2 regions of the Erwinia sorbitola genome follow, and region 2 is predicted to be linked to the other one. Evidence: predicted binding sites of a transcription regulator. Region 2 holds the regulator's gene; the other holds the start of a gene.

Region 1 (11,099 bases), 1.8 Mb from region 2:
GGGCTGAAGGGCCGGCCTGCCGCCTGCCGTCCGGCAGTTTTCGCCGTGATGCGCCCCGCAGCATCGTACTCCGTCCGCTCCGTCAGCGCCCCCAGGGTTCGCTCCGTCTCACGGTGCAGCCGGTCGCGCGCGTATTCCGCCAGCGTGTGCCGCTCACCCCCGTGCAGGAACTCGCTCTGGAGCAGGTGTCCGCTGCCGTAGCGGCAGTAAACATCTGACGGCTGTATTGTGCTGGTTCTGGACAGTGAAGAAGTGGAAGATCTGAAACGTGAGCAGGAAGCCCTGCGCCAGCAAATGCGGCAGATTAAGCAGGCTAACCGGGATATGAAGAACGCCGCTAAAGCGGCGCTCGGGGGGATCAGGGTTTAACCTATCAACCGCATGGAAATAGCTGGAAAGATCTGTTGGTTTTTCCAGCCATTATAGCTACTCGTATTTCAATTTATACTTCCCAACCACATCAAAAACATGATCATAAGTACTTAATACAATTCTTTTTCTGCCATTTTTATACACACCTTCAACCTCATCAAAGCTTGATTCTGTATATTTTTCGTATGGATAATCATCAATTTTATATATAGATAAGCTTTCTATTTCATCAAATAAAAACTGAATATCCACATCAGGATAGTTCATGATCGCCGGTCTACAAGCAGATAGTGACAATGATGCCTTAATAGCCAACTTAAATGGGTGAAAATTTAAATCCGTATTGGATAAGATCAAAGCATTACGTCCAAAAATAACACCATATTTTGTTTCTATTTCTTTCATTTTCATATCAATGGCAACCTCTTACCCCTATTGATTCACCACCATTTTGAGTCGTAAATCTTCGATCAATTTTAATTTCAGCCAACTCAGCAGGAGTTGCCCACCTAGATGGTATCTTAGATATCCCAGCCTCTTTAGCAGCATAAAGACGTCTATTATCTAAACTAAACACCGAATGTTTATGCGCACCTTGAGATAATAATCGTTCCTGAACGTTGGCAGGTAAATCAAGCATTCTAACTTTACGAATAGGCTCAACTTGGTTGATATATGATGGATCATTTATTAAACGGTGCTTGAGGTCATTAATACTTCGTCCATCATCAAATATTGGATTGATATCGTTCTGGGAATATAAAACCGTTTTAGGACTGACCGGTGATAACCCAAGCGGATCGATCCAAGTTAACGGATTCGGCCCGTACGCATACAGGTTTATCCCGCCCCTTAATCCTATCGGATCCGGCTGCGTGAAGCTCCCGCTCCCCGGATCGTAGTACCTCAGCGGATTATAATGCAGCCCCGTCTCTTCGTCATAGTACTGTCCCGCAAAACGCAGGTTCTGCCTCGCCGCATACGGCGACAGCCGGCTCTCCTCCCTTCTGATGACCCCAAACAGCCCCGTATGCAGCGGACGCCACACCGTGTTTCCCTCCCTGTCACTCAGCGCCTGCGGCATCCCGTTCACTTCCGCATGTACGTACCGCATCCCGCCCTCGCCGCTGTCATACCGCGCCAGCGGCGTGTGGCTCTCTCCGTGATAAAAGTGGAAGGTCAGCGCCTCGTGCGTCCCCTGCTCTGCGCTCAGGCGCATCCCCTGCCAGTAAAAATCCGTCCGCTTATCCGGCTCGTACGGGCTCACATGCTTCACCGTTTTGGCCGTCCGCCTCCCCAGGCCGTCGTAGTCATAGCACACCTCCCGGTAGCGGGGATGCCCGCTGAACGTCACCGACGTCACGCGCCCGTCGCCGTCGTAGTGAAGGTGCTGCACCGCGCTGTCCTTCACGCTGATGCGCCGCGCCAGCCGCCCGAACTCGTCCCACTCGTGGCGGTAATCACCCGCCCGGCTCACCTGGTCGTTCCACGCCACCGCCCCGCCGTTCAGCAGGTTACCCGACGCGTCCCAGCGGAACGCCTCCTCCCGCCCCTCCGCGTACCGGGCCAGCACCCGGTCAGCCCCGTCATACTCCCAGCGCGTGTCCTGCCTCACCCCGTATCCGCCCGCCTCCTGTCCGGTCGTCAGCGTCATCTTCACCATCCGGTGGCGGCGGTCATACTGCCAGCGCCGCGCCAGCACCGGGCGAAGGGCCGGCCTGCCGCCTGCCGCCGGCAGTTTTCGCCGTGATGCGCCCCGCAGCATCGTACTCCGTCCGCTCCGTCAGCGCCCCCAGGGTTCGCTCCGTCTCACGGTGCAGCCGGTCGCGCGCGTATTCCGCCAGCGTGTGCCGCTCCCCCCCGTGCAGGAACTCGCTCTGGAGCAGGTGTCCGCTGCCGTAGCGGCAGTGCAGCAGCCGGCTCCCGTCCGGGTAGGCGGTGCTGACGAGGCTGCCGCCGGCGTCATACCCGTACCGGTACTGCCCCCCGTGGTTACGCTCCCCGGCCAGCTGCCCCGCGGCGTCAAAGTCAAAGGAGACCGTCCGGTACTCAGGCGGCTGCCCCGCGGACAGCGCCGCCCGGCAGGCGGCCTGCCCGGCATGCCGGATGTGCAGCGAGCCCGGCCGGTACTCATATTCGGTACGGCAGTCCGCCCCCTCCCGCCGCACCAGACGCCCGGCCCTGTCGCGCACCAGGGTGGTGCACAGCTCGCCGCCCTGCGTCCCCAGCAGCCTCTCTTTCACCACCGCCCCCAGCCGGTTACGGGTCAGCTCCCGCACCGTGCCGTCCGGACGAACCTCGCGCATCAGCCCGTCCAGCGCGCTGTAAGCAAACCGGAAGGGCTCGCCCTTCTCATTGTACAGCGCGCTCAGGCGGCCAAAATTATCATACTCAAAGCGCACCCGCTTTCCGTCCTCCCGCCGCTCCGTCACCTGCCCCCGCGCGTTATAGCGGTAGCGCACCCGGGTTTCCCCGTCCCCGCTGATGCACTCCGGCAGCCCGGAGGCCGCGTAGCGGTACTCCCGCACGCCCCCTCCGGCAAACCGCTGCGTCAGCAGCCGCCCCGCGGGGGAAAACGTCAGGCGCTCCGTCTGGTGCAGGGCGTTCTGGATAAGGCTGAGTTGCCCGTAGTCATCATATATAAACCGCGTCACGCTGCCGGTGCAGTCGGTCCGGTTCAGCAGCCGGCCGCTGGCGCTGTAGCGGTAGTGCGTCTCGTTGTTTCCCGGGTCGCGCCGGCAGATGCAGTGGCCCGCGTCGTCCCGGACGAACAGCGTTTCCCCGCCGCCGGGGTCAGTCTGCGCCACCAGATCCCCCCGGTCGTTATACCGGTAACGCCAGGTGCCGCCGTCAGGCATCACCCGCACCAGCGGAAAGGCAAAGTCCTCATGCCACCGGGTATGGGTTTTCTGCCCCTCCGGATCGGTGGTGTGCGTCAGATTGCCGCTGAGGTCATACTCCAGCGTCCACGCATTATTATCCGGGTCGGTCACCCGGGTTAACCTGTCCGCCTCGCTCCATTCGAACGTCCAGACGTTGTCGAGCTCGTCAACATAGCCGGTGATCAGGGCGTTCGGCCCCAGCGGCGGTAGCTGCTCCCTTTCCCCTCCACCGTGACCTCCACCTGGCTGAAGGCGAGGTCATACTCCAGCCGCACCGACTCCAGCAGGCTGTCGCCGTCCAGCAGCGTATGCTCAGTCACCCGGTAGTGCGCAGGCTCGCCGCCCCGCTCAGGGAACAGCGTGTAGCGATAGCGCGCCGCCAGCCCGGTGGCATAGGCGTGGCCGGTCATCAGCCCGTGCTCAGGATCCCAGGCGTAGCGGCGGGTGGTCACGTGGTCGGCGTCACTCACCCGGATCAGCTCCCCGGCATCGCCGTAGTGATACTGCACCAGCAGCCTTTCCGCCTCCTCCTCCCCGCGCCGGATAACCTGCGTCACCCGGATCAGACGATCCCGCTCCGGCTCATAGCTGAGGTTCACCCGCAGTTCCTGCCGGTCTCCGGCTATCTGCCGCAGCCGGCCCTGCGCGTCATACAGGTATTCCAGGCCGTTCTCATGGCGATCCAGCTCGCAGCGCAGGCGGAAGTGGCCGGGCCGGAGGGGGTGGTCTTCAAACAGGCAGAACTCACCGGCGGCGGTCTGCAGCAGGAACTGATTGTGCACGCTGCGCCACAGGGTAAAGCCCTCGTCAACGTAGCGGACGCTCATGCCCTCCGGCACCACGCCCAGGCCGAGCTCGCGGCCGGAGCGATCCCGGTAGTAAAGGGCCTCCTCGCCGTTTTCATCGCGGATCTCAAGCGAGACGTCGGACGGCAGGCTCCAGCCTTTTCCCAGCGCACCCCGGCGGGAGTTCCCGCTGTGATACATCCGCTGCCAGAGCAGGGGGACGGGCCCCTCCAGCACAAAATCCAGCTCCGCATCGCCCGCCAGGATTTTGCTGCCGGTGGCATAGTCCACGGGATGCTCTGAGGACATCATGCGCGACACCGCCTCCCCGACGGCCGCGAAGCCCACGGCGGTCACCGCCGTCACGAGCGCCTCTTTCACGAAGCTGCATGCGGTGGTTTTGATACAGGTCATGATGGCCTGGCGGCCCGCCGCGACGAGGCCCACGGCGAGGCCCCCGGCAATCTCACCGGCCGCGGCGGCAAACGGGTTTTTACCGCTGCGGATGTCGCGTACCACCACGCTGTCCCCGCCGATGCGGACTTTGCCGCCCGTCTGCACCGGCGCAATCCTGGCCTCGCAGGTGCTGCGGTCGTCCGTACGGCAGGCGGGCTGGCTGTTGATCTGCACCCGCTTTGCCCCCTCGGCAAGATAGGGGCCGCCGTCGTTAAAATGCCATTTGGTGCAGATAATCCTGTCCAGGTTCGCCGGGGAGGAGGCCGGATGCGCGCCGGCCACCACCGGCGACAGGATGCTGCTGCCGGCCGAGGCCAGAAAGCCGGGCTTCGCGGCGCTGTCGTCACCGGCGCGGCCGCCGGCCGGCGGCATTCCCTCCCGGCTGACGGCCTTCACCGCCGCGGCGGCGGCGTTCAGCGGGATAAGCGGGCCGGCGTCCGCCGCCATCTGTAGCAGGGTTAATCCCCTGCGGAAAATGCCCTCGGCTATCCGGGCCGCCCGGCCCCCGGAGGGGGCTTCCGCGTCCGGGGCGGCCTGGCTTAACAGCGCGTCACGCTGAATTTTGCCTGCGGCGCGCGCGGCGGGGAGCGCCCTGATGCGGACGGTGGCGGAGCCGGATACAATGCGGGCATCTTCCGAAGGCGGGAACCAGCCGGCGACCGTGTCGGCCACGGCATCCACCGCTTCACCAAACACAAAGCCGACGGCGACGCCCACGGCGGCCCCGACCAGCAGTGAGGCGGGAAACGTGACGGCCATGGCGGCGCAGGCGACCGCCCCGGCGGCGGCATAGATGGCCCCCTTCACCACGCCGGACACAAAATCAGCGAGGAGCGAGGTGTGCAGCAGGACGTCCGTTTCCCGGGCGGCTAAATATTTAGCGTCACTCATGGCCCGCCCCCGTTAATTTCCTCCACTTCAGGCTCTGTTCTGGTTCCCGGCCGGGCACCGTGCCCTGCCCGCCGGACGCCTGCTCCGGCGCCTGCGGCTGCGGCTGCGGCTGCCTGCCGGTATGCTCAATGCTCAACAGCTCCGCGCCCGCCAGGCTGACGTTGAGCTGAAACGGGGTGGAAAAACGCTCTTTCAGGGTAAAATGGATCACCGCCAGGGCGTCCGGTGACAGACCCGCAGGGGTAAGCGTAAATTGCAGACCGCCGGGAGACCTGCCAGCGAACGCGGCAGGATTATTTGAATTATCAGAAAACATCTTTTTTCCTTCCTGGAAATTAACGCGCAGGCTCCGCCTGCTGCGTCAGCTGGTGATTACAGCTGAGTCAAATAGTGAGAAAATCGCATATACCCTGCCAGCATTTCTTGTTAATAACCAGCCTGTTAGCGCTGTGGCCGTGTCGAAAGGCCGATTCTGTGACCGCGATCGACCAGTGGCTGATAATCAGTGACGGGAGCGGGTATTTATATAAGAGGGAAAAATGTAGGGCGGGAAGAGTCATTACTGAGATGATTTAGTGGCCTGAGACACGCCGGAAAGTTATAAAAAATATAACCAGTGCGTGCCTCATTCCACAGATATCCTCCCCGGCTTACACTAGCGTATCCGTGCGTTTAAACCCGGCCATTATCACGTTCTCCGGATTTAAGTCGGAAACGTGTCAACGCTATTCAGGACGGGTCAGCCAATAAAAAAAGCCCCCCGCGCCAGAGCGCCCGGGGGGCTTTTTTATGCCGCCAGATTACTTCAGCTGGAGGGTATTGATAATGCTTTCTGCTTCGGTCTGCGCCTGCTGCTGATTGTCAGCTGGCAGCGTGATCTGCAAGGTCATTAGCTTGCCATCTACTTTGCCCAGAACCACAGAAGACCAGGAAGATTGATTATTGGCAGAGATCACGGTGTCCAGCTGCTGTAGCTGCTGGCCTTTGACGGTAATCGCTTTGTTGGTCACCACCTGAAGTTGAGCATCGCGATTACGCTGCTGTGCTTCCAGGCGGTTAGCCAGAACGTCCAGCCCTTCGTTAGTGCTTTCACCATCAATCACGATGATGGCTTTCTGGCCTGACTCATCCGCATAGACGTGCATATTGTTTGCCTGGGTGCCGAGCTTACCGCTCTTATCAGACATACCTGCCGGCAGGGTGAAACTCAGTTTGCCATCCATCAGAGTGACATTCTGGCTGGACTGGCTGCTGCTGACGCCATTGTCGTCGGCGGCGGCTTTTTCATCTTTTTTGCCATCACAGGCAGCCAGCCCGGCTACCAGTACAGCGATTCCGGCATATTTCAGTAAATTACGCATCAGGGTCCCTTTTCACATTGTTCGCGTGGCGTTTTAAGGCATTCATACAAACGTATTCAGCGGCTAAAAGCAACTTCTTACCCGTCTTACTTTAAGCAGCAGCCGCGATGGCTGGTGCTGCAACCCCCGGCTACATCGTTACCGATGCTTCAGGGCTTGCAGCCTTGCGGCAATTCGAATGACCGGGCAGGGCGATTAAATGCAGCTTAACCGAAGTTAACCCGTGCGCTATTGGATTTCTCTGCTAAACGCTTTAACGCTGCATTCAGCAGTACGCCATACGCAGGCAGGAAGAACACCATACAGATGAGCACCTTAAAGCTGTAATCGACCATAGCGATCTCAACCCAGTGGCTCGCCATAAACGGATCCGGGCTTTTATAGAAGGCGATAAAGAAGAAGGCCAGCGTATCGCTGATATTACCGAGAAACATCGCTGCTGCCGGAGCCATCCACCAGGCTGCTTTCTGGCGCAGGCGGTTGAACACGTGGATATCGAGGATCTGGCCGAGCGCATAGGCCATAAAGCTGGCACAGGCGATGCGGGCAACAAACAGATTCATCTGTTCCAGCGCCGCGAAGCCCTGCCATTCGCCCTGATAGAACAGCGCAGAGATAGCATAGGAGATAAACAGCGCAGGGATCATAACTGCCAGGATAATGCGTCGTGCCAGCGGGGCACCAAAAATACGCACGGTCAGGTCAGTTGCCAGGAAGATAAACGGGAAGCTGAACGCGCCCCAGGTGGTATGCAGGCCAAAAAATGCTACCGGCAGCTGCACCAGGTAGTTACTGGAGGTGATCACCAGCAGATGGAAAAGGGAGAGCCAGACCAGCGCATGGGTGCGCTGACGCGTAGAAAAAGCGATCATGATTGTAAGCCTTTTTAGATTGGGGTGAGGGAACCCATGAATATTTGTGTCTATTTCGCCCAGGCGAATTCGGCGCATATTACCGTTTTGACCTGCTAATGCAATGGTTAATTTTAGCGCAAACGTTATCGTTGCAGGCAATCCTTGCACGTGCAACCACCGGCGCTAAAATAGACGGCGTCCGCCCTACAATTACTGAGAATCTTATGAGCGACCTTTTCGCCAATCCCGACCAGACCCTTGATGCGCTCGGCCTGCGTTGCCCGGAACCGGTTATGATGGTGCGCAAGACCGTGCGCCATATGCAGGAGGGTGAAACCCTGTTGATCATCGCCGACGACCCGGCCACCACGCGTGATATCCCCGGTTTTTGCCGTTTTATGGAACATACGCTGGTGGCACAAAACACCGATGTGATGCCGTTTAAGTTTTTGCTGAAGAAAGGGATGTAAGCAGCGGGCCGGGCATGCCCGACCCTACGCAACCGGAATGCTGGCTTCGGTTTTAATTGCACAACCAGCCCATATCCGTAGGGGCGAGGCATGCCTCGCCCGGATTATTTCTTCCGCAGCAGCCGCAGTGCATTAGCAGTTACTAACGCTGTAGCGCCTGAATCTGCAAGCACTGCCAGCCATAGCCCGGTAATACCCAATAGCGTGGTCACCAGGAAGATCCCTTTCAGCCCCAGCGCCAGCGCCACGTTCTGGCGGATATTGGCGTGGGTGGCGCGCGACAGTCGAATCATCGTCGCCAGCCCGTTAAGGCGGTTATGGGTCAGCGCCGCATCGGCAGTTTCCAGCGCAACATCGCTCCCGCTGCCCATTGCAATACCGATGGTGGCCGCCTTCATGGCCGGGGCATCATTAATTCCGTCACCCACCATCGCCACTGGATGCTGCTGGTTAAGCTCGCTAATGGCTGCCACTTTATCTTCCGGCAGCAGGCCTGCGCGATAGTCAATATTCAGCTCTGAGGCGATGGATGCGGCCGCACGCGGATTATCGCCTGTCAGCATAACCGACTGAATACCCAGTGCTTTCAGTTCATCCAGTGCCGCTCTGGCATCGGCTCGCAGCGTATCGCGCAGTGCTATGATCCCCATCAGCTGCTGGCCGTCATGCATCAGCACCACGGTATTGCCCGCACTTTCCAGTTTTTCCACTCGTTCACGTTCCGGAGCCAGCAGGTCACCTGGCAGTTTTGACGGTGAACTGATAGTCAGTAAGCGTCCACTAACCTTTGCTTCCACACCGCTGCCCGCCAGCGCCCGCTGTGAGTCGGTCGGGGGCAGCTGTAGCTCGCGCGTGGTGGCCGCTGCAACAATAGCCAAAGCCAGCGGATGGGAGGAACCCTGTTCAATCGCGGCAGCATTTGCCAGTAGCTGGTTTTCATCCATCCCGGCCAGCGGCAGGATAGCGGTAACCTGGGGTTTGCCCTCGGTCAGGGTGCCGGTTTTATCAAAGGCCACTGTGCGCACGCTGCCCAGACTTTCCAGCGCAGCACCGCCTTTTATCAGGGCACCGTGTCGTGCCGCAGCGGCCAGACCGGACGTGATCGCCGCCGGAGTAGAGATGACCAGCGCGCAAGGGCAACCGATCAGCAGCAGCGTTAAGCCTTTATAGATCCACGGCTGCCATTCAGCCCCCAGCAGCAGCGGTGGCACCAGCACGACTGCCAGCGCCAGCGCGATGATTGCCGGCGTATAGATTCGGCTGAAACGGTCGAGGAAGCGTTCGATCGGTGCGCGCCGCTCTTCGGCTTCTTCAATCAGGTGAAGAATACGGTCGATGGCGCTTTTACCGGGTTCAGACACCACTTCAAGCTGTACCAGTCGATCGACGCTCAGGCAGCCTGCGGCAATGGTCTCATTTTTCTGGCGCTCAACCGGTACCGACTCTCCGGTAAGGGCGCTCTCATCAAAACTGGCGAATGCAGAGAGCAGCCTGGCATCGGTGGGAAGACGGGAACCAGCGGCTACCTCAATGACATCACCGGGGCGCAGATCGTTGACCGCCACGCTCTCACGCTGGCCCGATCGCAGGCGCAGTGCGGTGTCCGGCTTTAGCGCCATCAGGGCCGTCACCCCTTTACGCGCACGTCCGGCAGCAAATGACTCCAGCCGCTCTCCCAGCATAAACAGCAACAGCACCATTGCCGCTTCGGCAGTGGCACCAATAAACAGCGCGCCAAGCGCGGCGACGGTCATCAGGGTCTCAATGCTGAACGGCGATCCGCTGCGCATCAGACGCAGCGCACTGCGGCCAATTGGCCAGACGCCAAACAGCGTCGTCAGAGTAAATGCCAGGGTGCCGGCCGGATGATTCATACTGTTCAGCAGCCAGCTTGCAGCCATCATCACTGCCAGTACGATCAGGCTGAGATTCTCCTGCCAGAAACTCTTCCCGGCTTTTGCGGGGGCGGGGGCGTCACTACGACGCAGCTGGAAACCTGCAAGGACTACCGCCTGCTCTATCTCATTACGTATATCGCTACTGGCATCGACCAGCAGTTTTTCGCTGGAAAATATCACGCGCGCCTGGCTGACTTCAGGGAGTTTTTTGACGGCGGTTTCGACCTTGCGTGCGCAGCTCGGACAATCCATTCCGGCGATCTGCCAGCTGAAGCTTACTGCACCTGTGCCCCTGTCGGCCTCATCATCGGGATCTGGCCCCGAACAGCAGGTACTCTCTTCACAGCAGGGCGCTTCAACGCTGACGGCGCTGATAGAAGTGATTTTTTGAATGACAGGACGTGGGTGAATGCTACATCCGTGTGGCTTACTGGCGTGGTGGTGACCACAGCTGCATGAAGAGTGTTGATGCATAACGCCTCCTGACGAGTATTGGCGGACACAGCTGCCCGCCGATACTTATCTTACACTCTGGAGTGGACTCCAGAGTCAAGCGTTAGTGCCGATTAGAGCCACAAAGCGCGTACGATCATAAAGTGGCCACCAAAATAACAGGCAGCGATAATTGCACTGTCAGCGCGGAAACGGTGGCGATAATGGCTGACCAGCCAGACAATATTACCCAGCAACAGCAGCATAGCGCCGACCATCAGGGTCAGTGTTTCATCGGTCGGCAGCACAAAGTAGCGCTCTGTCGCCAGCCACACCATTAGCAACGCCATACCGAAAAAGGTGCTGACAGGCCAGCGTAGCTCCTCCAGCCGGTTCCAGACCGTAGCTATCACGACGGCTCCGATAATTAACAGCATCAGAGGAACAGGCCAGAATATACTCAGCGTCATCTCGCTGGCGAAATAGAGGGTATAGAGCAGGTGCGACAGGAAAAAGGCACCGATGGCGTACAGCATACGTTTATTGGGCAGCAGCGTCAGTGCATCGCCAACCAGCGTTGCCAGCACACCCAGCAGAATCAGGTAGTCTGTGGTTTTCAGCACCGGAGCCTGCCATGCCCAGGCCAGCAGCAGAAGCATAGTAACCGGTTTAAACACCCAGCGTTGCCACTGCGGACC
Region 2 (11,099 bases):
GCAGATCAAGGTAGTCGGTATTAAAATAGCGCAGTGAATTCTCCGCGCTATGGATAATATGCGCAGCGTCAGTGATGTAGTGACCGAGAGCATGCTGCGGATCTGCCGTGGTGGCGATGCCGCATTTGGTGACCAGCTCCAGACGCTGGCGCAGGGAGGGTTGCAGACGCAGTGCTTTGCCAAACTCTGCCTCACACTGGTAGCCGCCGTAAATATCGGCATGATCCACCGTACTGATACCGCTTTCCAGATGTTGCTCAATAAATTCTACAAGCTGCTGTGAGGTCATTCCCCACTCCATCAGCCGCCAGTATCCCATCACCAGCGGTGAAAATAATGGCCCCTGTGGGGCGATCTGTACGCGTTCTGGCATCTTGTTACTCCCGTTACCCGTTAGCAAATTAGCTGGACGCATAATACGCTATCAGGGTGCTGCCATAACAGCACGGGATCTCGCAGGGATTAAAACAGTGCTGGCTGCTCAGGTTCATCAGGCACTTCCGGCGTCCCGATGCGGCGCTGACGCTGAATACGCAGGCGGCAGAGGCGCAGAACCTCACGTTTCTGTGCGTCGCTGTAGCTCATCCAGCTGAAGCGCTCTTCCCGGCTACGCAGGCAGCCACGGCAGTAGCCGCGCTCATTTACCTGACAAATACCCCGACACGGGCTGGGTACCGGGAAAAACTCTAATTGTTCGGCCACCGCGACTCCTGGTTTATTCATCCTCTCTCTTCATTGAAGACGGCTGATCCCATGTCCGCAAGCGCGATGCGATGATTTTTACGAAAATTGTCGCTCAAGGTGCGCGGTATGTTCACACTTTCGCTCAACACCTGCCTTGCCAACAGCACAGCATGGGTAGCATGCCGCCGCTATGGGGTACCGTATCGATCATCCAGTGCGTATTCGTCAGTTTTTACCATTGCTTACTAAATTCCGCAGCCCAACGCCGATGGCCTATCTCTATGTTTAACCAAAGTTAAGGTTTAACTAATATTTCCCGGCTACTCTTGTTGCAGAATATTCTGATGCTGGAAGACCATGAAACACCTGAATAAGTTACGTTGTAACGAAATCACTTTCAATTTTTGTGCGGCACTGTTTTTTGCACTGATCCTTAACGGTATTTTCCTGTTACGTGCATGGGCCAGTATTCCGTTTGAGCATGTACGCGACTATCTGTATGCAGCAACCATTCCCGTCGTGCTGTTCAGTGCTTTTTTAATAATCTTTAACTGTCTGGCGCTGCCGTGGCTGCGTAAACCCCTGCTGCTGCTGCTGATCGTCTTCAGCGCCGCTGCTAACTACTTTATGTACAGCTTCGGCACGGTGATCGACACCAATATGATTCAGAACGTATTCGAAACAGATCTGCAAGAGGCAACCGCCCTCTTTAGCGCCAGATATCTGCTTTGGATGCTGCTGCTGGGCGTGTTACCCGTCGTTATCATGCTTTATACGCGTATTGAAAATCACCGCCCATGGTGGATGTCATTTGTCTGGCGTCTGCTGACCTCTCTTGGGGCCATCCTCATCGTGCTGCTGGTGGCTGCGCTGTTCTATAAAGATTACGCCTCAATGATCCGCAACAACAAAGGCCTGGTGAAAATGATCACGCCGGTAAACGTGGTGAGCAGCATCGGCCACTACGTTAATAACCGCTGGTTTGCCGGGGATCAGACGCTGATAAAAATCGGTACTGATGCGCGAAAAGGCCCGGTTATTAGCGGCGAGAAGAAGAAAACACTGGTGATCTTTGTGCTGGGTGAAACCGCGCGGGCGGAAAACTTTTCACTCGGGGGTTATTCCCGGGAAACCAACCCGAAACTGAAGCAGGACAATGTTATCTATTACCGTAATGCCACCTCATGCGGCACGGAAACCGCCATCTCCGTGCCCTGCATGTTCTCCAATATGCCACGCACCCGGTATGACGCAGCGCTCGCCCGGCATCAGGAGGGGTTGCTGGATGTGATGGCGCACGCCGGAGTCAATGTGCTGTGGCGCGAGAATGACGGCGGCTGTAAAGGTGCCTGCGATCGGGTACCCCATACCGATATGACCAGGTGGAAGGTTAGCGAGTTATGTAAAAGCGATTACTGCCTTGATGAGGTGCTGCTGCACCGCCTCAACAACTATATCGACAGCGTTAAAGATGACACAGTGATTGTGCTGCATCAGATGGGCAGCCACGGGCCGGCTTACTACCTGCGATATCCGGATTCGATGCGCAAGTTTACGCCAACCTGCGACAGTAACCAGATTCAGGACTGTGACCATCAGGCGCTGGTCAACACTTACGATAATTCGATTCTGTACACTGACTCCATGCTGGACAGCACCATTACTCTGCTGAAATCGTACAGTGATAAATATAACGTGGCGATGGTGTATCTCTCTGACCATGGAGAGTCCCTGGGCGAGCGCGGAATGTATCTGCACGGTGCACCTTACGTATTTGCACCCAGCCAGCAGACACATATCCCGTTTTTACTCTGGATGTCACCGGATTACGCCGCTGCATTTGGCGTCGACCAGCAGTGTCTGCAACAGCAGGCTCAGACGGTTGATATCTCACAGGACAATATTTTCCATACCCTGTTGGGAATGATGAATGTGCAGACCCGGGAGTATCAGCCCACGCTGGATATGATCCATTCGTGTCGTAAAAGCAGTTGAGGGTTGAAACCGACCGTTCGGTCTAGTACTCTGCTGCGATGAATAAGACGACCCGCTTTGACACACGTGAACATCTGCTTGATACCGGTGAGCTGCTCTGCCTGCAGCGCGGCTTCAACGGTATGGGCCTGATTGAGTTGCTGAGACAGGCAGAAGTGCCAAAAGGGTCGTTCTACCATTACTTTCCATCTAAAGAAGTGTTTGGCGTTGAAATGCTGGAGCGTTATTTCGCCCGTTACCATCAACGCTTGCAGGAATATCTTGACGATCATCAGAGTGATTCGCGCCAGCGCGTGCTTGATTACTATCTTCAGTCGCTCTCATTCTGTGAGGAAAGCAGCTTCGCTGGCTGCCTGTCGGTGAAACTCTCTGCTGAAGTTTGCGATCTCTCAGAAGCCATGCGCAAGGCGTTAAATGCAGGTTCGAATGCATTGATGGCGACGTTGACGAGTGCGCTGGAGAAGGCGCAGCAGCAGGGATGTTTGTCCAGGGAAGTCAACAGTGCAGAGTGTGCGCAAACGCTTTATACCCTTTGGCTGGGTGCCAGCCTGCAAAGTAAAATCTGCCGTGATAATGCTCCGTTGCTCAATGCATGGCATGAAATGACGCGAATCTTGCGTAAAGATTAAAAAAAACACCCTTTCTAGTCGACCGGTCTACCAGGAGTAAGTTATGAAACTGAATAAGCTTTTTACCCCATTGAAAACCGGTGCTATTACTGTACCGAACCGTATTTTTATGGCGCCGTTAACGCGCCTGCGCAGCATTGAGCCGGGCGATATTCCTACTCCACTTATGGGTGAGTACTATCGCCAGCGCGCATCCGCCGGGCTGATTATCACCGAAGCCACGCAGATCAGTTTCCAGGCCAAAGGCTATGCCGGAGCGCCAGGACTGCACACAGCAGAGCAAATCAGCGCCTGGAAAGCGATTAACGCCGGTATTCATCAGGATGGCGGTCACAGCGCAGTGCAGCTGTGGCACACCGGGCGTATTTCTCATGCCAGCCTGCAACCTGAAGGTAAGGCTCCGGTGTCAGCGTCCGCGATTAATGCAGAAACCCGTACTTCCCTGCGTGATGCAGAGGGGAACGCTATCCGCGAAGCCACGTCCACCCCTCGCGCTCTGGCTACTGAAGAGGTCGCCGGTATCGTGGGTGATTTCCGTCAGGCAGTCATCAATGCCCGGGAAGCTGATTTTGACCTGGTTGAACTGCACGCTGCTCACGGCTACCTGATTCACCAGTTCCTCTCACCGGCCTCTAACCAGCGCGACGACCAGTACGGCGGCAGCATCGAAAATCGCACCCGCTTTGCTCTCGAAGTGGTTGATGCGGCTATTGCAGGCTGGAGTGCCGACCGCATCGGCATCCGTATCTCACCGCTGGGACCTTTTAATGGTCTGGATAACGGCGAAGACCAGGAAGAAGCAGCGCTGTACTTTATTGCTGAACTGGCGAAACGTCAGCTGGCCTATCTGCATATCTCCGAGCCTGACTGGGCCGGTGGCAAACCTTACACCAACGAATTCCGCCAGGCGATCCGTGCTGTTTACCCCGGCGTAATTGTTGGCGCAGGTGGTTATACAGCGGAAAAAGCGGAGACACTGATCGAACAGGGGCTGATTGATGCCGCTGCCTTTGGTCGCAGCTATATTGCCAATCCGGATTTGGTAGCCCGTCTGCAAAACGGTGCACCGCTGAACGAACCTAAGCCTGAAACCTTCTATGGTGGCGGCGCGGAAGGCTATACCGACTATCCGTTCCTCGGTTAATGCTACAAGGGTTCGCACCGGATGGCATAAAAGCTATACTGGTTTTTTTACGTCATCAATGATGACGCCGATTTAAAAGAGGATGTTATGCGTTTACTTCATACCATGCTGCGCGTGAGCGATCTGCAACGCTCCGTTGATTTCTATACTAAAGTGCTGGGTATGCGCCTGCTGCGCACCAGTGAAAATACCGAATATAAATACACCCTCGCATTTGTCGGCTATACCGAAGAGAGCGAAGGTGCCGTCCTTGAGCTTACTTACAACTGGGGCGTTGACAGCTATGAGCTGGGTAATGCTTACGGTCATATCGCGCTGGGCGTAGATGATGTGGCTGCAACCTGCGATCGCATCCGCAATGATGGCGGCAATGTTACCCGTGAAGCTGGCCCGGTTAAAGGTGGCACCACGATCATTGCCTTCGTTGAAGACCCGGATGGCTACAAAATCGAGCTAATCGAGAATAAACAAGCAGGAAAAGGCCTCGGCCATTAAATATTTTGGGTGCCTTTCTGGCACCCTCCTTCCCTCCTCTGCTGCAACCCCCGCTAAAATTTGCCATAATACGCGCTGCCTTTTTTCGCCTGTGAGATGCTGATGTCTGAATCGAATGAACTGAATACCCTTAGCAGCCGTTTTCGCGGTTTTTATCCAGTCGTTATTGATGTTGAAACCGCTGGTTTTGACGCCAAAACAAACGCATTACTGGAAATCGCGGCGGTGACGCTTAAGATGGATGACAACGGGTGGCTGGAGAAGGATGAAACCATCCATTTCCACGTTGAGCCTTTTGTCGGTTCAGTTCTGCAACCTGAAGCACTGGCATTTAACGGCATTGATCCAGAAAATCCACTGCGCGGCGCAGTCAGCGAGTACGAAGCCCTGCATGCCATTTTTAAACTGGTGCGTAAAGGGATTAAAGAGAGCGGCTGTAGCCGGGCAATTATGGTGGCGCACAACGCGACGTTCGATTTGAATTTTATGAATGCCGCCGCCGAACGTGCCGCGCTGAAGCGCAACCCTTTCCACCCGTTCGTCACCTTCGATACGGCTGCCCTTAGCGGACTGGTACTGGGTCAGACGGTTCTGGCGAAAGCCTGTACCGCTGCGGGGTTACCATTTGACAATGCACAGGCGCACTCTGCCCTGTACGACACCCTGCAAACTGCCGATCTGTTCTGTGAGCTGGTGAACCGCTGGAAGCGTCTTGGCGGCTGGCCGCTGCCTGCTGACGCCGGGAGTGACGACAGCGAGGAGTAAGCTATTTACCCTTGTATTCAGCAAAAAAAAACGGGCCATAACAGGCCCGTTTTTTTATGCTGACACTAAGCCGGCATCACTCTGCGGCGTCAGACGGATATTTCTGCGCAGTCTCTTTGATCAACTGTTGCAGCTCACCGCGCTGATACATCTCAATGATAATATCGCAGCCGCCTACCAGCTCACCGTCCACCCACAGCTGAGGGAAAGTTGGCCAGTTAGCATATTTTGGCATTTCAGCACGGATGTCAGGGTTCTGCAAAATATCAACGAACGCGAAGCGCTCACCGCATGCCGACAGTGCCTGCACAGCCTGCGCAGAGAAACCGCAGCTTGGCAGTTTCGGAGAACCTTTCATATACAGCAGAATAGGGTTTTCAGCGATCTGGCGTTGAATTTTTTCAACAGTACTCATAAATGTCTTCCTCAATACGATACTTCATGTGTAGGCTAGGCGCAGCCTTGTTATTGTAGCGGCTCTGTCATGGTGATGAAAATGACATTTTCACATAGGGTATCTGGTGAAAATGCAGCCAATAGACAATACCAGGAAACAAAATAACATTTTCTTATCATGGCTGCTGCACCAGACAGGATTAAATTTGTTTTTATTGCTGAGTTAAACAGCTGATTGTGTTCAATATTCCATCATTTTCTTGATCTGTAATATTGAAACAAAAAAGACCTTACCCTTTGTTAAGAAGTTAGATTAGAATTGCCCTAACCTTCTGCCTTACAGCGGAAATCTCTTTTCTGACCGCGTTGCTGTGTCGTAGCAGCGCACAAACTGTTAATGGGAACGATGCGTTTACTTATCACGCTCTTCATACTGGCTTTCACCCAGCTATTTTTCAATATGGCGCACGCATCGCCACATGCCCCTATTAATGCAAATCAGCAGAAAGCTGATAGCAACAGTGCTCACGCAGACGATCGCCGTAAACGTCGCCCGGTCAAAACCACATCGACCAAAAAAGCGAAAGAACCTGTGGTTAAAAAAACCAAGGTTACCGCTAAAAAAGAACCCACTCGCGCCGCCACCAAAAAAGAGCCATCTAAAGCTGCGCGCCTCGTTCTGGCAAAAAAACTGAAAGATAAAGAGAAGAAAAAAACTGCCGTTGAACCGCCGCGCAAGTTAAAGGCAGAGAAACAGACGCTGAGTAAAAAACTCGCTGCTAATAAGAAAGCGGGTAAAAAGTTATATGGCCGTAAACGCGCGGGTAGCAAAACAGTCGAAAGTGACATGACTGAACCGGGCAGCGCCCCGCTGAAACTCAGTAAGGCTCACCGTGCGCGCTATCAGAAAGCCCGCGAAACCGCGATGAATAAGTTGATGGGGCAGCTTGGTAAGCCTTATCAATGGGGCGGCACCTCACCCAAAACCGGTTTCGATTGCAGTGGCCTGGTGTGGTACGCCTATAAAGACCTGGTTAAATTCAAGATCCCCCGCACTGCTAATGAAATGTATCACTTGCGCGATGCCGCTGCGATTAAGCGCGATGAGTTAGAGAAAGGCGACCTGGTGTTCTTCCGTATTAACGGACGCGGAACCGCTGACCATGTTGGCGTCTATCTTGGGGGCGGCAAATTTATCCAGTCACCGCGTACCGGGAAGGATATTCAGGTCAGCGCATTGAGCGAGGATTACTGGCAGGAACACTACATCGGCGCGCGCCGTATGATGACGCCTAAAACCATTCGCTGATGTAAAGCCATTGCCATTTAGATAAAGGTTATACGGGAAGAGAGTTACCCCTTCCCGTTAGGATTTAGTGCATTACAGCCGTAAAACTAAACGCAATAATCATCAGCAGTGAACCCACAACAGCAATAGCTGTCATTTTCATATCAGTGTTCATCCCCTCTCCTTAATAACCTTGTTATTTGTAAGCCAACATATTTTCCCACAGTTACCTGTAAAAATCTCGTTTTCTGCGCGCAGCCTTGTTAGAATTCGTCCTTTCCGTTGCGCAACAGACCCGGGAACTTTTTTTTAGCCAGTACTGCATGTCACTCTACGGACGATTCTACCCCTTCCAGCCCCTTTGAGACAGCACCTAAATTTATTCTGTTCGGGCAGGAATGGCTGTACCCAGGCAAACGTTTAACCAATTAGTTATCAAGATGTTATGATAACACCAGGAGTACGATTTTAATGGCAACAATTAAGGATGTGGCAAAGCGCGCAGGTGTTTCAACCACCACAGTGTCCCACGTTATTAATAAAACGCGCTTTGTAGCCGAAGAGACGCGCGAAGCGGTGTGGGCAGCAATTAAAGAGTTGCACTATTCCCCCAGCGCCGTGGCTCGCAGTCTTAAGGTCAACCACACCAAAACTATTGGTCTGCTGGCAACATCCAGTGAAGCCCCCTATTTTGCTGAGATTATTGAAGCGATTGAAAACCGCTGCTTTGCCAAAGGCTATACGCTGATTTTAGGCAACGCGCATAATGACCTGCAAAAGCAGCAGGCGTACCTGTCGATGATGGCGCAAAAGCGCGTTGATGGCCTGCTGGTTATGTGTTCAGAGTATCCCGATACGCTAATCTCCATGCTGGAAGATAATCGCAATATTCCAATGGTGGTTATGGACTGGGGCGAGTCGCGCGGTGATTTCACCGATAGCGTACAGGATAATGCCTTTGAAGGGGGCTATCTGGCTGGGCGTTATTTGATTGAGCGCGGGCACCGCGATATCGGTGCGATTCCGGGACAGCTTGAGCGTAATACCGGCGGCGGTCGCCATGCGGGATTCCTCAAAGCGCTGGCAGAAGCGGGGATCACCCTGCGCGATGAGTGGCTGGTGCAAGGTGACTTTGAACCCGAGTCAGGTTATCGCGCCATGCAACAGATTTTATCGCAAAAACAGCGCCCGACAGCCATTTTTTGCGGCGGCGATATTATGGCAATGGGGGCGATTTGCGCAGCAGATGAGATGGGGCTGCGCGTGCCGCAGGATATTTCGGTGATCGGTTATGATAACGTGCGCAACGCGCGTTACTTTACCCCTGCGCTGACGACCGTACACCAGCCAAAAGAGCGCCTGGGTGAAACTGCCTTTGATATGCTGCTCGATCGCATCACCAGCAAGCGCGAAGAGCCGCAGACCATTGAAGTTCATCCATCGCTGATTGAGCGCCGCTCCGTTGCCGATGGCCCGTACCGCGACTATCGTCGATAAGCTCTGTCCCCACCCGGCTACAGGCCGGGTTGTTCACTCAGCCATTCAGCGTTAAGCGTTTCCGTGTTCCCCAGATATTCAAGCAGCCAGTTTAATGCAGGCGATGCGCTTTGCTCTGACCAGCTGAGATAGCAGGGGCTGTCAGGAAACGCTGCTGTCAGCGTCAGTTCGCCGAGAACCCCCTGCTGCAACCACGGTTGCGCAAAATGCCCGGGCACCATCCCCACGCACAAACCGGCGCGCAGGCAGTCAAAAGCACTCTCCCAATCGGGCACCACCAGCCGCCGCTGGTTATCCAGCGTCCAGGTGGTGCGTTTTGGTAATGCGCGTGCGGTGTCCTCCAGTACCAGTGATGGCCACTCGCGGATCAGCGCCTCGCTTAACGGGCCATCCTGACTGAATAATGGATGTTCAGTTTGCACCACGCAACGCCAGTTGAGGCTTCCCATATCACGATAGGCAAAGCGCCCTTTGACCGGGATCGCCTGGGTTGCTCCGATCGCCACGTCCACGCGACCATCTGCCAGCGCATCCCACACCCCGTTAAAAACTTCTGGCATGATATGCAGTTCCATATCCGGAAAACGCCGATAAAAATCCACCACCAGCTGCCGGGTGCGGGCCGGGCGCACAATCCGGTCGACAGCAATATTGATTTGCCCGCGCCAGCCGTTAGCCACCTGCTGGCAGCGGATACGGGTGACGAGCATTTTTTTGATAACAGCCCGCCCTTCTTCAATAAAAACACGACCTGCCTCTGTCAGTACCACATCGCGATGACGACGTTCAAACAGGCTGATTGCCAGCCACTCTTCCATCTGACGCACGGTATAACTGATCGCCGAGGGTACGCGATGCAGCTCTGCCGCCGCAGAGGTAAAGCTGCCCGTTCTGGCGACAGCATCAATCACTTCCAGAGAATGTTCAGACCACATATTTTTGCCTTCAATATTTTTCACTGCAACCCGCTAATATTAACGTTTCACAGGTGACTCAGCACGAGATTAAACTCCACACGTAAAAAAATTGTCTGATAAGAGTTAATAAATATGCGTTCCAAAGGATTTATGATTTACCTTGCGCTGCTCAGTATGCTGGGCTTCCTTGCTACTGATATGTACCTGCCCGCATTTGGCGTGATGCAGCAGGATCTGCAAACAGGTGCCGGAGCCATCAGCGCCAGCCTGAGTATCTTCCTCGCCGGTTTTGCCTGCGCCCAGCTGGTATGGGGCCCGCTTTCTGACCGCATCGGTCGCAAGCCGGTATTAATCATGGGCCTGAGCCTGTTTATTATTGGCTGTGCGGCCATGCTGTGGGTAGAGTCTGCCTTTTGGCTGCTGGCCATGCGTTTCCTTCAGGCGGTAGGTGTCTGTGCCGCAGCGGTAAGCTGGCAGGCGCTGGTGGTTGACCGTTACAGCGGCCCGCAGGCCAACCGCGTGTTTGCCACCATAATGCCGCTGGTTGCACTCTCCCCCGCGCTGGCACCGCTGCTGGGTGCATGGCTGTTGCAACATTTTTCATGGCGCTCTATTTTCGTCGTCCTGCTGCTGGTTAGCGTCACGCTGCTGATTCCTACGCTGCGACTGCCATCAAGACCGCTGGTGGATAAAGCGGCGGTAAAGCCCCCCGCACCCGGCTTTTTCACCCTGCTAAAGTCGCCGGTATACAGCGGGAACGTGGCGATTTATGCCGCCTGTTCCGCCAGTTTCTTTGCATGGCTGACCGGCTCACCATTTATCCTGGGTAATCTTGGCTTAACACCTGCGGATATCGGTTTGAGCTACGTTCCGCAAACTGCGGCGTTTCTTATTGGTGGGTTTGGCTGCCGGGCCCTGCTGAATCACTATGCCGGGCGTCAGTTGCTGCCATGGCTGCTGGCATTCTACACGCTGAGTACCGTTGCGCTTTATCTGGTGTCACATCAGTCACAGCCTTCACTGTTTGCGCTGCTGCTGCCGTTCTGCGGTATGGCGATGGCAAATGGTGCGATCTATCCTGTTGTCGTCTCCAGTGCTCTACTGCCCTTCCCCCAGGCTACCGGCAAGGCCGCTGCGTTACAGAATATGTTGCAGCTCGGCCTCTGCTTTTTAGCCAGTCTGGCCGTGTCTGCATGGATTCAGTCGCCGCTGCGCACAACAACGCTGGTGATGGCGAGCACCATCGTTCTGGCTGTAATCGGTTACCTTGTCCAACGCTCTGCGGAGCA

Evidence for each region. The regulator PurR, encoded in region 2, represses purine synthesis genes. The targets are predictions, from matches to a motif close to CANGCAAACGTTTGCNTG.
Region 1: a site for PurR is predicted at 7,735-7,752, ahead of tusA (sulfurtransferase TusA). Genes of this name have one in related genera too.

Annotation. Positions count from the first base shown of each region.
Region 1 is NZ_CP046509.1:280,054-291,152, forward strand. Features, by position in the region: gene GN242_RS21695 (hypothetical protein) at 229-369, shown strand; gene GN242_RS01185 (hypothetical protein) at 427-783, opposite strand; gene GN242_RS01190 (RHS repeat domain-containing protein) at 785-2,026, opposite strand; gene GN242_RS01195 (hypothetical protein) at 2,049-3,455, opposite strand; gene GN242_RS01200 (DUF6531 domain-containing protein) at 3,437-5,386, opposite strand; gene GN242_RS01205 (hypothetical protein) at 5,379-5,702, opposite strand; gene GN242_RS01210 (DcrB family lipoprotein) at 6,187-6,747, opposite strand; gene GN242_RS01215 (7-cyano-7-deazaguanine/7-aminomethyl-7-deazaguanine transporter) at 6,954-7,619, opposite strand; gene tusA (sulfurtransferase TusA) at 7,826-8,071, shown strand; gene GN242_RS01225 (zinc/cadmium/mercury/lead-transporting ATPase) at 8,176-10,443, opposite strand; gene GN242_RS01230 (lysoplasmalogenase) at 10,536-11,099, opposite strand, start outside.
Region 2 is NZ_CP046509.1:2,055,644-2,066,742, reverse strand. Features, by position in the region: gene GN242_RS09270 (aldo/keto reductase) at 1-373, opposite strand, end outside; gene GN242_RS09265 (DUF1289 domain-containing protein) at 463-702, opposite strand; gene eptA (phosphoethanolamine transferase EptA) at 1,042-2,679, shown strand; gene GN242_RS09255 (TetR/AcrR family transcriptional regulator) at 2,718-3,308, shown strand; gene GN242_RS09250 (alkene reductase) at 3,352-4,452, shown strand; gene gloA (lactoylglutathione lyase) at 4,540-4,947, shown strand; gene rnt (ribonuclease T) at 5,044-5,712, shown strand; gene GN242_RS09235 (Grx4 family monothiol glutaredoxin) at 5,789-6,127, opposite strand; gene GN242_RS09230 (C40 family peptidase) at 6,515-7,417, shown strand; gene cydH (cytochrome bd-I oxidase subunit CydH) at 7,482-7,571, opposite strand; gene purR (HTH-type transcriptional repressor PurR) at 7,868-8,893, shown strand; gene punR (DNA-binding transcriptional activator PunR) at 8,911-9,828, opposite strand; gene punC (purine nucleoside transporter PunC) at 9,943-11,099, shown strand, end outside.